DNA from 2 places in the Ureibacillus sp. FSL K6-0165 genome. Region 2 is predicted to be linked to the other one. Evidence: predicted binding sites of a transcription regulator. Region 2 holds the regulator's gene; the other holds the start of a gene.
The links. Region 2 encodes NrdR, which represses ribonucleotide reductase genes. Its sites were predicted from a motif close to AACACNATATATNGTGTT; they were not measured.
Positions count from the first base shown of each region.

Region 1 (7,484 bases), 510 kb from region 2:
ATTTTTAAACTAGCTGTAAGAAAAATCGATGCAAATAAACTAGTAATGAACGCTAAATACAACATGCCAACCACTCCTTTTTTTATATATTTTTACCAATATTGATTTTTCGTATGCGTACGCTAGTACAATTGCTGAAAATTTAGTACAATAAAAAAAGTTGATAGAAAGAAATATTGTTAGAGAGTGGTGTCAGCTGTGGGCAATCAAACACCTATTTATGGAGGACAGGCGCTACTTGAAGGTGTCATGTTCGGAGGAAAAGAACATACCGTTTCCGCAATTCGCCGAAACGATCAATCCATTGAATATTACTATGCGAAAAAACCTAAAAAGCCTTGGATGCAAAAGCTTAAAAAAATTCCTTTCATCCGAGGAAATATAGCCATTATTGAATCCGCTGGAATCGGTTCGAAACATTTACAATTTTCTAGTGATCGTTACGATGTGACGCCCGGCGAAGAGGAAGATGGCCAGGAATTATCAAAGCTAGAAATGATATTCGGCGTTGCAATTGTCGGGATTCTTTCTTTTTTATTTGGTAAATTTGTCTTTACTTTAGTTCCCGTTTTTATTGCCGAATTATTTTCTCCATGGGTTTCCGGTAAATATCCACAAATCTTTTTGGAAACTGGCATTAAACTAATTTTGCTTCTGATTTATTTATATTTCATCTCGTTAACGCCTATCATTCGTCGAGTTTTTCAATACCATGGAGCCGAACATAAGGTCATTAATTGTTACGAAAACGGACTTGAATTAACAGTTGAAAATGTGCAAAAACAATCAAGATTACATTACCGTTGTGGTTCAAGCTTCATTTTATTTACGGTCATTGTCGGGATGTTCATTTACTTATTCTTCCCCGTTGATCCATTATGGTTCCGTGTGCTGATTCGTATCTTATTAATCCCTGTCGTATTAGGCGTTTCCTATGAAGTATTGCAATTTACTAATTCTTTAAGAGATATTCCAGTATTATGCTATTTAGGATATCCAGGATTATGGTTGCAGTTATTAACAACAAAAGAACCGGATGATGACATGGTAGAAGTTTCAATTGCTTCCTTTAAGAAGCTACATGAAATCGAAAACAATCCAGAAATCATCGCCCAATTGAATCACGACTAATCAATGAAAAGACGTCACAGCATATGATTGCTGGAACGTCTTTTTTTATACCAAAAAAACCAAAATATTTACTCTCCCCTACCAATTCGGTAACATTACTTTTATAAAAAAATATAGGGGATAGAGAAATGGAAATTGATGTCATAACCGTAATACTTCTTATATTTTTTGGTTTTTTAGGAGCTTTTTTAAATGCCATTGTAGGTGGAGGAGGTTTAATAACCGTACCAGCACTGATGTTTGTTGGACTCCCACCAGCTAGTGCCATCGCAACGAATAAATTAGCAGCAACGATGGGAAATTTAACAAGCACCTTAACTTTCCTAAAAGCTGGTAAAGTAGATATGAAACTGTTAGGGCCAATTGTTCCTTTCGTTTTTATCTTTTCCATGCTTGGTGCCTGGACCGTTCATTTATTGGATCCAGCAATTTTAAAACCCCTTGTGATTATCATGCTGCTTCTAGTTTTCATTTACACAGTAATAAAAAAAGACTGGGGGCAAATTGAAAAGAAAAAAGAATTGACGTGGAAACGAAAAATCGTTTTCCTTTGTTCTTTACTCGCCATCGGATTTTATGATGGTTTTTTTGGTCCAGGAACAGGTTCTTTTATCATTTTTGTATTTTTAATGATGGGTTTTGATTTTTTACAAGCATCAGGAAATGCAAAATTATTAAACTTTACTAGTAATCTTGCAGCATTAGTGATGTTTTTCATACTCGGGGAAGTATTGTTCATCTATGGAATAATCATGGGGATTTCCATGATATGTGGTGCCTATGTAGGAACAAAGTTTGCATTAAAACAAGGAACAACTGTTGTTCGTATTCTATTTATCGTCACGACATTAATTTTACTAGCGAAAAATAGCTATGATTATTTTTTCTAATGATCGTTTGCTGATTTTCGCAAATTAGAAAATATTTAAGCCTGACCATTATTGGTCAGGCTTTTTCTTTATTTTTTATTGTTCACACACTTTTTACAGTATGACTTTGTCATAAATTATAAACCACATTTTAGTTGGGCACCACATACGGTACATGTGTTACATCCACCAATTTCTTCTACTGTTCCTTGGCGGCAAACTGGGCATGTATCTCCTACTTCGGAACCGATATTCACGTTTGTTTGTTGAAGCGGAGCAATTGTTTCTACCAATACGACTGGCTTTTCAACAGGCTCATCCTGCAATTCTTCAAATGTTAACTGCTCTTCTTGCGTCATTTCCGCTTTTAATGTTAACACTTGCGAATCACGACTACCGTCAACGTAAACCGTTCCACCTTTTGCTCCACCTCTATATAAACGTTCATAAACTTTTTCTACTTGTTCCACCGTGTATCCTTTCGGTGCATTTACCGTTTTAGAGATAGATGAATCTACCCAACGTTGAATAATACATTGAACATCTGCGTGAGCTTCTGGCGTCAAATCCATCGCTGTTACAAACCAGTGAGGTAAGTGATGTTCACTTACTTCAGGATGCTTTTCTAAGTATTCTTGAACAATTTCTGCTTTTACTTCGATGAATTTTCCTAGGCGACCAGAACGATAATATGTGAAAGAGAAATAAGGTTCTAAACCAGTTGCAACTCCCACCATAGTACCTGTTGAACCAGTTGGAGCAACAGTTAACAGATGGGAATTTCGGATACCATATTCAAGTACCCCTTGACGAATATGTTCTGGCATGCGTTTCATGTAACCAGTATTAATGAATGCTTCACGTAAGCGTTTCGTTTCCTCTTCTGTTTCACCTACTAAGAATGGGAAGCTGCCACGTTCTTTTGCTAGTTCAATGGACGTTTCGTAAGCAGTTGTCGCAATCGTTTCGAAAACTTGATCGACAAGCTTGTTTCCTTCTTCTGAACCATATTCTTTTTCGCAGTAAATTAGTAGATCAGCTAAGCCCATTACTCCAAGACCGATACGTCGCTCACCTAGAGCTTGTCTACGGTTTTCTTCAAGGAAATACGGAGTTGCATCAATGACATTATCTTGCATGCGAACGCCAACGCGAACTGTTTCTTTTAATGCCTCAAAGTCCACTGTTTTTTCATCTTTCAATGCAAATTGAGCTAAATTCACTGCTGCTAAGTTACATACTGAATACGGTGCAAGCGGTTGCTCACCACAAGGGTTTGTCGCAACAACTTTTTGGCCATAAGCGCGGGCATTTGTCATTTCATTCGCATTATCAATGAAGAAAATACCTGGTTCTGCAGCATAAGTTGCACATATATTAATTAATTTCCAAAGTTCTCGTGCTTTAATTTTGCGATAAGTGCGCACTCCGTAACCGAGAGCTTCCCACTCGCGCACGTCACCAATTTTGTGCCATTTCTCATTGTAAATTGCCATTTCTTCCGGCGTATAGTTTTCTACATCTGGGAATCGAAGTGGGTATTCTTCGTCTTTTTCAACCGCTTCCATAAATTCATTTGTAATAGTAACAGAGATATTGGCACCTGTTAAAAAGTCTGGATTATGCACAGTGTACGTTCCGCCATCGCGAAGCTTTGTTTCCGCCTCTTTAATAATTGCTTCGCTAAATCCTCCTAAACCAGGGATGTTTTTATAGTTTAGGATTCCTTGATACATCGCTTCTTCAAGCGGCGTTAATGGTTTGAATTTTAATTTTTCTTTCGCATGGCGAACGATTGATTCATCTTCCATATTTTCAATTAAATAGCGCAAAATGCGAGGATTTTGCATTTTGGAAATGATAAATTCAACAATATCTGGATGCCAATCAGCGAGCATGATCATTTGTGCTCCCCGACGCGAACCACCTTGTTCGACAAGATGTGTAAGTTTCGCAATATCATCAAGCCATGATACAGAACCGCTTGATTTCCCATTTACTCCTCTTGCAAGCGTATTGCGAGGTCTTAGTGTTGAACCATTTGTACCAACACCGCCTCCGCGGCTCATAATTTCCATTACCTTTTTGCGATGTTCACTAATACCTTCTCGGCTATCCGGAACGAAAGGCATTACATAGCAGTTGAAGTATGTGACTTGCGTTCCTGAACCTGCACCGTATAGAACTCGTCCAGCCGGCACGAACTTTAAAGAAGCTAATTGCTCGTAAAATTTTTGGAACCATTCATTGCGTTTTTCTTCTGTTTGTTCAACAGACGATAAGCCTGTTGCATTTCGTTTCGCAATTTGTTCATAAAAAATTTCTAGAGGCTTTTCAATAACATCTAGAGAACGAACGATGATACCTGTTTCTTGTTCTTTTGGATCATCTAGTACATTTCTGTATTCTTCTTCAATTAATACTTCTGCTTTATTAGCATTCCAATCAATTGATTGGATATAACCTAATCCTCGAGCTGGAAACTTTGGATCTTCTTTAATTGTTAATACAACAAAATCTCCAGGTTTTAATGTTTTCTTTTCCGTATCCTTGAATGAGTATCGGTCAATCATGACTAATCTCGATACACCTTTATGCGTTACATGCATATCTGGAGTAATTGAATGAACTTGTGGAAATTGTTCAATATCTTTGTTTAGTTGATCAATGAGGATGGTCGTATAAGAATCTACCATTACCATCTGCCAGCCTCCCTTAGCACATATATAATTTATCTATCATTTCCCATATATAAACAATAAAACACAATATATTGTATGTCTAGTAAAATGAACATACAATATATTGTTTCGTTCTGCTACTTAGAAAAGATTACCTCATAACTAGAATCGATTCAAGGGGTTGACAAATAATAATTTCTATGAATCTTAGAAATTTCTAAGTTTGGAGCTGAATATTAAATTTTAGTCACAATTTTTGAACTATAATTTTTAATTACTTTCTGAAATTCCATTCATCATTTGCATATTTTTCTTCTTCTAATTTTCTCACATATTCCTTTTGTTCTTCTGTTAATTCATATGGAACAAGTTCAATTTGTAAAGCTTCTTCAAATCCTTTTTTGAATGCATGAATGCATTCCTCAATAGTGATGCGTCGTGTTGTTAAACGGTTAATTGCAACTGCTCTTTCCGGCAATTGTTTTCGCATCCGCTCTTTTGCCTCTTCGGAAGGGAATTTGAACAGAGACAACAGCTTGTCCTCATCGAGATCCAATAAAATCGCACCGTGCTGTAAAACGACACCCTTTTGTCTAGTTTGCGCACTTCCAGCAACTTTCTTTCCTTCTACAACGAGTTCATACCAGCTTGGAGCATCAAAACAAACTGCACTTTTTGGTTTTTTCAATGCTTCTTGTTTTTCCTCCGTATCAGGGATGCTGAAATATGCATCTAATCCTAAATTGTGGAACCCTTTTAACAAGCCTTCGCTTAAAAAACGATAAGCTTCTGTAACCGTTTCAGGCATATTTGGGTATTGTTCTGTAACGATGATGCTATATGTCAATTCGCTGTCATGAAGAACTGCTCTTCCACCAGTAGGTCTCCGAACAAAGCCAATATTTTGCGCTTTTAAAGCATCAAAATCAATGTCTCGATGTGCTCTTTGGAAATATCCAATAGAAAGGGTTGGCGGATTCCACTCGTAAAATCGAATGACTGGTGGAATTTCGCCTCTACTATGAAAATCGAGTAATGCCTCGTCTAATGCCATATTATAAGAAGGACTGCATGGTCCTGAATTAATGAAATACCATTTCGTTTTCAACTTGTTTTCCTCCTCACAACTTTTTTATTGTATCAAACTGAATGGACGAATGCCAATTTCTTATTTATAATGTTCTATGTAAATAGAAAGGAGAATTTTAGAAGTGGCGACAGTATTATATACGATTGCAACAATCCTAGGACTTATCATTATCTATGTTTTAGTAAGTTCATTCCGTTTAAAAAAATCTGTTACTAATTTGACGCAAGAAGAATTTATTAAAGGATATCGAAAAGCTCAATTAATCGATGTTCGAGAAACAAAAGAATTTGATTCTGGTCACATTTTAGGTGCACGTAATATTCCTTTTTCTCAATTGCGTCAACGTTACAAAGAAATTCGTCCAGATCTTCCTGTATATTTATATTGTCAAAATATGACAAGAAGTTCTAGGGCAGCTCTTTTCTTAAAGAAAAAAGGTTACAATCAATTGTATCAACTTCAAGGCGGTTTCAAAACTTGGACTGGTAAAATTAAAACAAAAAATTAGTTTACCTGTTGAAATTCCTATATTTAAAGAAATGACATGATTACGCCAACAATATTTATGATATTTTACTCATGTCATATATCATCTTTTAAATAGCTTGTTTAAAAGTAGTAAAAAATATCCATGAGATGCACTCATGGATATTTTTATTTTGAACGCTATTGTTTTTGATAACGCAAAATTGGATTTCTAGCAGCTTGAGTTTCATCTAATCGACTCACAACAGTTGTATGTGGTGCTTCTTGTACAATAGACGGATTCTCTTCCGCTTCTTTTGCGATTTGGATCAGTGCATCACAGAACGCATCTAATGTTTCTTTCGATTCTGTTTCTGTAGGCTCAATCATCATTCCCTCTTCCACATTTAATGGGAAGTAAATTGTTGGTGGATGATAACCGAAATCAAGTAGTCGTTTCGCAATATCTAATGTGCGAACACCAAGTTTTTTCTGACGACGTCCAGATAATACAAATTCGTGTTTACAATGACGATCATAAGGAAGGTCAAAGTAAGGTTGTAGTTTACGCATCATGTAGTTCGCATTTAATACTGCATATTCTGTTACTAATTTTAATCCTTCAGGTCCCATTGAACGAATATACGTATAAGCACGTACATTGATGCCGAAGTTTCCGTAGAATGGTTTTACACGGCCAATGGATTGTGGACGATCATAATCAAAATGGAACGTGCCATCTTCTTTTTTCACTAATACTGGTTTCGGCAAGAATGGAATTAAATCTGCTTTTACCCCTACAGGGCCAGAACCAGGACCTCCACCGCCGTGTGGACCTGTGAATGTTTTGTGTAAATTCAAGTGTACACAGTCAAATCCCATATCGCCTGGGCGTACTTTTGACATAATAGCATTTAAGTTTGCTCCATCGTAATATACTTTCCCGCCCACGCTATGCACGATATCCGCAATTTCAATGATGTGCTCTTCAAATAGCCCGAGCGTATTTGGGTTTGTCAGCATAAGTGCCGCTGTATCTTTCCCAACTACTCGACGTAAATCTTCCAAATCAACTAAACCATTTTCATCCGATTTTACTGTAATTGTATCAAATCCAGCAACAGTAGCACTAGCTGGGTTTGTTCCGTGTGCAGAGTCTGGAACGATTACTTTATTACGGTGACCTTCCCCATTTGCTTCATGGAAAGCACGAATCATCATTAATGCTGTCCATTCTCCATGTGCACC
Region 1 covers NZ_JBBOQS010000001.1:2,226,728-2,234,211, forward strand. The annotation lists gene NST00_RS11085 (hypothetical protein) at 1-65, opposite strand, end outside; gene NST00_RS11090 (DUF1385 domain-containing protein) at 199-1,131, shown strand; gene NST00_RS11095 (TSUP family transporter) at 1,260-2,021, shown strand; gene NST00_RS11100 (vitamin B12-dependent ribonucleotide reductase) at 2,138-4,702, opposite strand; gene NST00_RS11105 (lipoate--protein ligase family protein) at 4,956-5,735, opposite strand; gene NST00_RS11110 (rhodanese-like domain-containing protein) at 5,893-6,279, shown strand; gene gcvPB (aminomethyl-transferring glycine dehydrogenase subunit GcvPB) at 6,438-7,484, opposite strand, start outside.
Region 1: a site for NrdR is predicted at 4,763-4,780, ahead of NST00_RS11100 (vitamin B12-dependent ribonucleotide reductase). Genes of this name have one in related genera too.

Region 2 (7,484 bases):
TTCGGCAATTCGAATCGGCAACTCACGGTAAGAGTGCATGCTGTTCTTGTACACCATCATATGGTGTGGACAGTTCATTGGACGAAGCACAAGTGTTTCGTTATCCATTTCCATTGGAGGGAACATATCTTCAGAATAGTGATGCCAATGTCCAGATGTTTCATATAAACTTTTAGAACCTAGCACTGGAGTATATACATGTTGATATCCAAGACTGATTTCTTTATCAACAATATAGCGTTCGATGATACGACGAATTGTTGCCCCATTTGGCAACCAAATTGGTAACCCTTGACCTACAGTTTGAGATAAAGTAAATAGCTCAAGTTCCTTACCAATTTTACGGTGATCTCGTTCTCTTGCCTCTTCAAGCATTTGTAAGTGTTGTTTTAAATCTTCTTTATTGAAGAATGCTGTGCCGTAAATACGTTGAAGCATTTTGTTGTTAGAATCGCCACGCCAATATGCTCCAGCTAAAGAAAGCAATTTAAACTCTTTTAATTTGCCTGTAGATGGAACGTGCACTCCACGGCAAAGATCGAAAAATTCCCCTTGATAGTATATAGAGACTTGTTCCCCTTCTGGAATCGCATCAAGTAATTCCAATTTATATTCATCGCCGATTTCTTCATAAATTTTGCGCGCTTCTTCGCGAGTAACGTTTTTACGTACGATCTCAAGGTTTTCAGAAATGATTTTTTTCATTTCTTTTTCTATTTTTGGAAGATCATCTGCAGAAATTGGTGTTGGTGAGTCGATATCGTAGTAAAACCCACCTTCAATTACAGGACCAATCCCAAGTTTCACACCAGGGAATAAACGTTTTACTGCTTGAGCTGTTAAATGAGCAGTAGAGTGGCGCAATATTTCTAATGCATCTTCATGTTCTGGTGTAATGATTTCAATTGCACCATCTTCCTCAATTGGTGTTTTTAAATCTAATAACTTACCATTGATTTTACCTGCTAACGCTTTTTTACGTAATCCTGGGCTGATGGAAGCTGCCACATCATCAGTAGAAGTTCCTTTAGGAAACTCCTTTACAGCACCGTCTGGAAATGTTAATTGAATCACTTCAGACATACTCAAATTCTCCTTTACTATATTTTTTGATGCAAAATTTTTAGCTATTCTGTATTCATAGAAATCAAAAATTAATAAAGCTAAACAGTTGAAACCTAAAATAAAAAAACGCCATCCCAATAAAGGGACGACGCGATCGCTCGTGGTTCCACCCTTCTTCCTTCCGAAATAAAATTTCAGACGAAGCTCTAGGTCGGTGTAACGTACCGAAAACGTTAGCGGATTGTTCCCCGCTAATGCTCCGAGGTAGTAAAGTGTTGCGTCGTACTAGGAAACTTCCAGCCTAGGTTTCCCTCTCTATAAGCCGTTTCACAAACTTCGTGTCCTCTTCACCGCAAAATATTTTTCATCATCATAATGAAAGTATACGCTGAGTTTTTTAGAAATGCAACTATCGAAATAGACAAAGCTTTTTAAAGTCTCCTATTTCTTCCTGTCATTCGAATAGGAAACGTCACGGCTTTAATTCGCTCCATAATTCTTGCCGCTTTCACTACATCCATCTCACCACGAGAAGTTTCTGCTAGATGAATTTCCAATTGTTTATAATCTAAATTCGATGTAATAAAGGTTGGTAGTTGCTCACTCATTCGATAATGTAAAATGGATCCTAAGATTTCATCCCTCGCCCAGCTTGTTAATGATTCTGCACCAATATCATCGAGCATCAACACTGGAGCTTGTTTCACATAATCCACTTTCTCCTGAAGTGTTTGATCGTGGATGGAATTTTTTAATTCCCTTAAAAATTCAGGTACAAATACAAGAACTGACGGGACTTTTAAACTTGCGAGTTCGTTGGCAATCGCACCTAGTACAAAGGATTTCCCAACACCAAACTCTCCATACAAGTAAAACCCTTTTTTCGGTAATTCCCCTGAATTTTTGATATGAGCAACAAAATCAGCTGCATAATTAAGTATTTCAACCCGCGATTCATCATCAATTTCTAAATCTTTCAATGTTGCAGATAATACATCTTTTGGCATGTACATGCTTGAAATCATCGATTCAATTTCTCTGCGTTCATCCTCAATGATTTTTTGTTTGCATCGTTCATATTCAACATCTATGGAATTTTGAGTGATATACAGTTTTGGAACAAACCCTTTTAAATAATTAGTGCATTTTTCTGTCGAACCGCAGTTGCAACATTCGCTCGTTTGGCTAATATATTCATATAGCTTTGCTAAACTGCGTTCAACCATCTCTTTATTAACCACATCATCATGTTCTGCTAAAAATTTTTGAACGTTCGGATGTTCTAAAATTTGATTTCGGATGGCATTGTATCTCTCTTGAAAGGATGGAATTTGCACTTTATTTAAAGATTTTTTGATCGATTCGATGGTTGGTCACCTACCCGTCTACAACTCCAAGTTTTTGCAATATTTTTTTACGTTCTTCTTCAAAGTTAATTTTTTGTTTTGTGGACTGTTCTTCCTCTTTCCGAGGTTCGTTTCGTTTATAGAACCATTCTGGTATCTTTTCTTCCCTTATATTTCTGTATGGCTGTTTTCTATAGTTTAAAGCAGAAGACTTTTTCTCTTCGTTTTCTTGCTTCCACTTATTATATTGATCCCGTTCTGTGCGAGCAAGTTCCATTGCTTCCTTCGCCGTTCGAACATTTTTCCTCATCCAATGGTCCGCAATTCGTTCAACATATTTGCGTGGTAATTTCATGTCTGTAGTTAGCATAACATATTCAAGCAATACATTGACAACTCCGACGGGCATGCCATGTTTCAATATTAAATCTTCTGCTATTTCGACAGAAGATGGTACTGGCTCTTTTCCGTTATTAATGTCTCTTAACACTTGAACGGGTGGGGTCGTTTCAAGGTAATCAATTAACTCTTGTTCTTTCGTTAAAGGCTGATTTTGTATTTCTTGCGGTTTCATTTCAAAAGTTTTTTCAAGTTTCGGCACTTCTTTAGAAATCGTTAATTTATAATAATCTGATGCAGCTTTTTTTAATCTATCTAACGAAATTCGCATTTCATCATCAATCGCTAAAATAACAACCTTCTGCATATCAAGTGGAGAGAATTGATAGAGGAAGGCTATCTTTGCAATCCATTCTTTTACTTCAATTGTAAATACACTGGTAGGAATCAATTGTTCCGATAACCCAGCTTGCAATAAAGCAAAATCAAATTGTTCATAATAGAATGGATAATTGCGATTTTTTGTTTCTAGGTTGGGTTCGATGAATTCTTGGGGAACATTCGTATGAATGGGTTTGTACACATCCATAAATGTTCTTGATACTTCTTTAAAAGAATCCATGTTCATTCGCTTGATGAATCGTTTCCGAAGTTTACGGTATGCTTGTTCTCCAATTTTACTGAAAAGAAACATTGATAATAACGGATCTTGAAAAAATGTCTCTGCATCAAGAGGACGCACTAATTCATATATAAAGAAACGATTTTCTCCTTCTTCTTTTCGATATGTTCTTAATAAACCGATTGCTTCTAATGAAATACGGGCTTGAAACACTTTACCAATCGGCATATCTAACACATTCATTAAATAATAATGATTTAAAGTTTCCCTATGAGCATCTTCACCTTCTGCCCATAAAGTTAAATATAAGCTAATGGGTTCCGGACCAGTAAGTGGCTGATAGAAAAGCGTTAATAGTTGTCGTTCATGGGAAGATAGAGAATGAGGGAGAATAATGTCAAAATGATCCTTCGGTTGAAGCTCTTTATATAAATGAACCAATTTTGCTTTCCCCCTATAACTACTTTTTTGGCTGTCGATTCAATAATTCTGTTAACTCTTGCATAAATACATTAATATCTTTGAATTGTCTGTAAACAGATGCAAAACGAACATAAGCCACTTCATCCACCTTTGCAAGCTCATCCATTACCATTTCTCCAACATCTACAGAACTTACTTCCGAATTTCCTAGTCTTCTTAATTCTTTTTCAATAGAAAAGACGATTTGTTCAAGTTGTTCTAATGATACTGGACGTTTTTCGCAAGCGCGAATTAGCCCTCTTAACACTTTTTCTCGGCTAAATTCTTCCCTGGACCCATCTTTTTTCACTACAATTAATGGCGTTTCTTCTATTTTTTCAAAAGTAGTGAATCGGAAACCGCAAGATTCGCATTCACGACGTCTACGTATCTCTTTATTATCATCAACGGGTCTGGAATCTATGACACGCGTTCCATTGTAATAACAACTTGGACATCTCATAAAAATTTCTCCCTGTCTAGTATATTTATCATTATTATATCAAATAAACATAGGAAGTAACACTTTTCCTAGTACATAATCTCTAATAGAAGATGATAGGTTTTCATTTTAATATACTTCCAACCAAAAATCGAGGTTATTTATAATGAATTTCATTAGAATGATTGCTAGCACTTTCAATGCATATTTTTCGGGAGTTTTGTATATAAATAGTAATGAAAGATTATTTTTACAAGTGATATTACATAACTACAGATTATATAAAAAAGTGTAGACAAAGTCGTTGTCAGACGATGTCTACACTTTATCAACTATTTATTATGCAGTTACCGCTTCAAGTGCTTTTACAACTTTTTTCGTTAAATCAACTACGCGTGCAGAGTAACCCCATTCATTATCGTACCAAGCCATTACTTTAACTTTTCTTGTACCCATTACCATTGTTAATTGTGCATCAATAGTAGATGAATATGTTGTTGTATTGTAATCAACAGATACAAGTGGTTCTTCGCTATAGTTTAGGATACCTTTTAATGAACCTTCACTTGCTTTTCTGAAAGCTTCGTTTACTTGTTCAGCTGTTACATCTTGTTTTAAGTCGACTACTAAGTCTACTAATGAAACATTTGGAGTTGGTACACGAAGAGCTAAACCATGGATTTTTCCTTCCATTTCAGGAATTACTTTACTTAATGCTTTTGCTGCACCAGTCGTAGTTGGAATAATGCTTTGACCACATGCACGAGCACGGCGTAAATCTTTATGCATGTTGTCTAGATTTTTTTGGTCATTTGTATATGCGTGAACTGTTGTCATTAAACCGTTTTCAATACCAAATTGTTCATGCAACACTTTTACAACCGGAGCTAAGCAGTTTGTTGTACAAGATGCATTTGAAATGATGTGGTGTTTTGACACGTCTAATACATCATCATTAACACCCATTACAATTGTTACGTCTTCGTTTTTACCTGGCGCTGTTAAAATTACTTTTTTTGCACCTGCTTCTAAATGAAGAGCTGCTTTTTCGCGATCATTGAATTTACCTGTTGCTTCGATAACTAAGTCTACTCCAAGTTCTTTCCACGGTAATTTTGCAGGATCGCGTTCAGCAATTAATTGAACACGTTTACCGTTGACGATTAAAGCATCTTCCTCATACTCTACAGTTCCATCAAAATGTCCATGAATTGTGTCATACTTAACCATATGTGCTAATGTTTTTGCAGGATAGCTAGCATTAACTGCCACTATATTTAAATCCTCTTGAACAATCGCTTGTCGGAACACCATGCGGCCAATTCGTCCAAAGCCGTTAATTGCAATAGAAACTGTCATTAATATAAGCCTCCCGTTTTACTTCAATTATGTTTACTATTTCTCAATTAGTATAGCACATTATTATAAAAGGTGTACCAATAATTCTAATAATAAAAAAGTTATTATTTTCAGAAAAATAAATGATTAAAGGGAAAATGGTATTACTATGAGAAAATTGTTTAAAATTACCGCTTAAAGTCTAACTTTTCCATCGATTGCTGTTTTCATTACGTGAATGAAATGGAAAAAATTCACTTCACACAATGTTTAGAAATCAATAATTTGATCATCAATCGATGTAAAGCTTAAGAAAGAACTCCCCATTCTTTCAATATATGCTCTAATTGTTTTCGCGTCTCTTCAATTGTTCCATTATTATTTATAACCGCATCGGCTCCTTGTTCCTTCACTGCTAATGGCAGCTGAGAACGAATGCGGGCTTTTGCATCTTCCGCAGTTAATTGATTTCTTTTCATTAATCTTTCCAATTGTACATCTTCCGATACCGTCACGACTAAAATTTTATCAACAAAATGTTGAAGTTTACTTTCAAATAATAATGGAATGTCCATAATGACGGTTTTTTCACCATTAGCGATATATTCATCCCGCTGTCGCAACATTTCTTTCCGAATAGCAGGATGAATAATGCCATTTAACGTTTGACGTTTTTCTTCATCATTGAAGATAATGGATCCTAGCTTTTGCCTATTTAATTCTCCCGTCTCTGTTAGTACCTCTTCTCCAAAAGCTTCAACAACTCTCTTTAACGTTTCGCTGCCAGGCTCCACTACGAGACGAGCCACCACATCTGCATCAACTATTGGCAATCCATATTCTTTTAACATGTTGCTTACTGTACTTTTTCCACTTGCGATACTTCCAGTTAAACCAATAATCATATATAACACCCTTTTAACGTTGACATTTTGGACAATAAACGCTTGTTCTTCCTCCGATAATCATCGATTTCGTACTTGCATTACATGCTGGACAAACCTTTTTACCATACATTTTCAATCGATGCTGCATCCCGCCTGCTTCACCATTGATATTGCGATAATCAGAGATTGTTGAGCCTCCCCTTTCAATACTTTCAAGTAAAATTTTCTGAATCTCTTCAAATAATGCGATTTTCCGCATTATACTGATTCGCCCAGCCTTTCTCGCAGGATGTATGCCTACTCGAAAAAGCGCTTCCGTTGCATAAATATTGCCGCAGCCGGAAATCACTTGCCCATCCATAATGACTTCCTTTATCGGTTTGTTTTTATATTTAGTAAGCTCACATTTTTCTAAAAAGTAGTTTAATGCAATTTCATCAAAAGGTTCAGGAGCCATTTGTAAAAGAGGTGGGTGCTCATCAATTGTATTTAGCAATCTCAATTCGCCAAATCTACGAATATCTGAAAATATGAGCAACTCACCAGTAGATAATTGAAATGTGGCATGAATATGATTTCGAAACTTTTCTTCTAAAATTTCATTTTCGTTCTGAACAATAAACCAAGCGCCAGTCATTCCTAAATGATTAACGAAAAGATATGGTGTATTATTTTTTTCTAAATCAATAAAGATATATTTGGCGCGGCGAAGCACCTTTTTGATTGTCATGCCGCGCATCTGTTCTTCAAATTCCCTTGGCTCCATATTTTTCACTATGCATTGTTTTCCTTGTTGATGAGCATCACAAACCGTTTTAGATAGGGCAACTTCTAAAATTGTCTTACCTTCTATTTTCGGGGATAGCGCCCGAACAACTCCTTCCACTTCTGGTAATTCAGGCATGTCTTCACTTCCTTATTATTTTGCATCGTACCATGTTTCACCATAAGAGATGTCCACTTTTAATGGCACATCAAGTAAA
Region 2 covers NZ_JBBOQS010000001.1:1,713,999-1,721,482, reverse strand. The annotation lists gene thrS (threonine--tRNA ligase) at 1-1,083, opposite strand, end outside; gene dnaI (primosomal protein DnaI) at 1,497-2,432, opposite strand; gene NST00_RS08580 (replication initiation and membrane attachment family protein) at 2,443-3,813, opposite strand; gene nrdR (transcriptional regulator NrdR) at 3,833-4,297, opposite strand; gene NST00_RS08570 (glyceraldehyde-3-phosphate dehydrogenase) at 4,616-5,635, opposite strand; gene coaE (dephospho-CoA kinase) at 5,923-6,519, opposite strand; gene mutM (bifunctional DNA-formamidopyrimidine glycosylase/DNA-(apurinic or apyrimidinic site) lyase) at 6,533-7,405, opposite strand; gene polA (DNA polymerase I) at 7,421-7,484, opposite strand, start outside.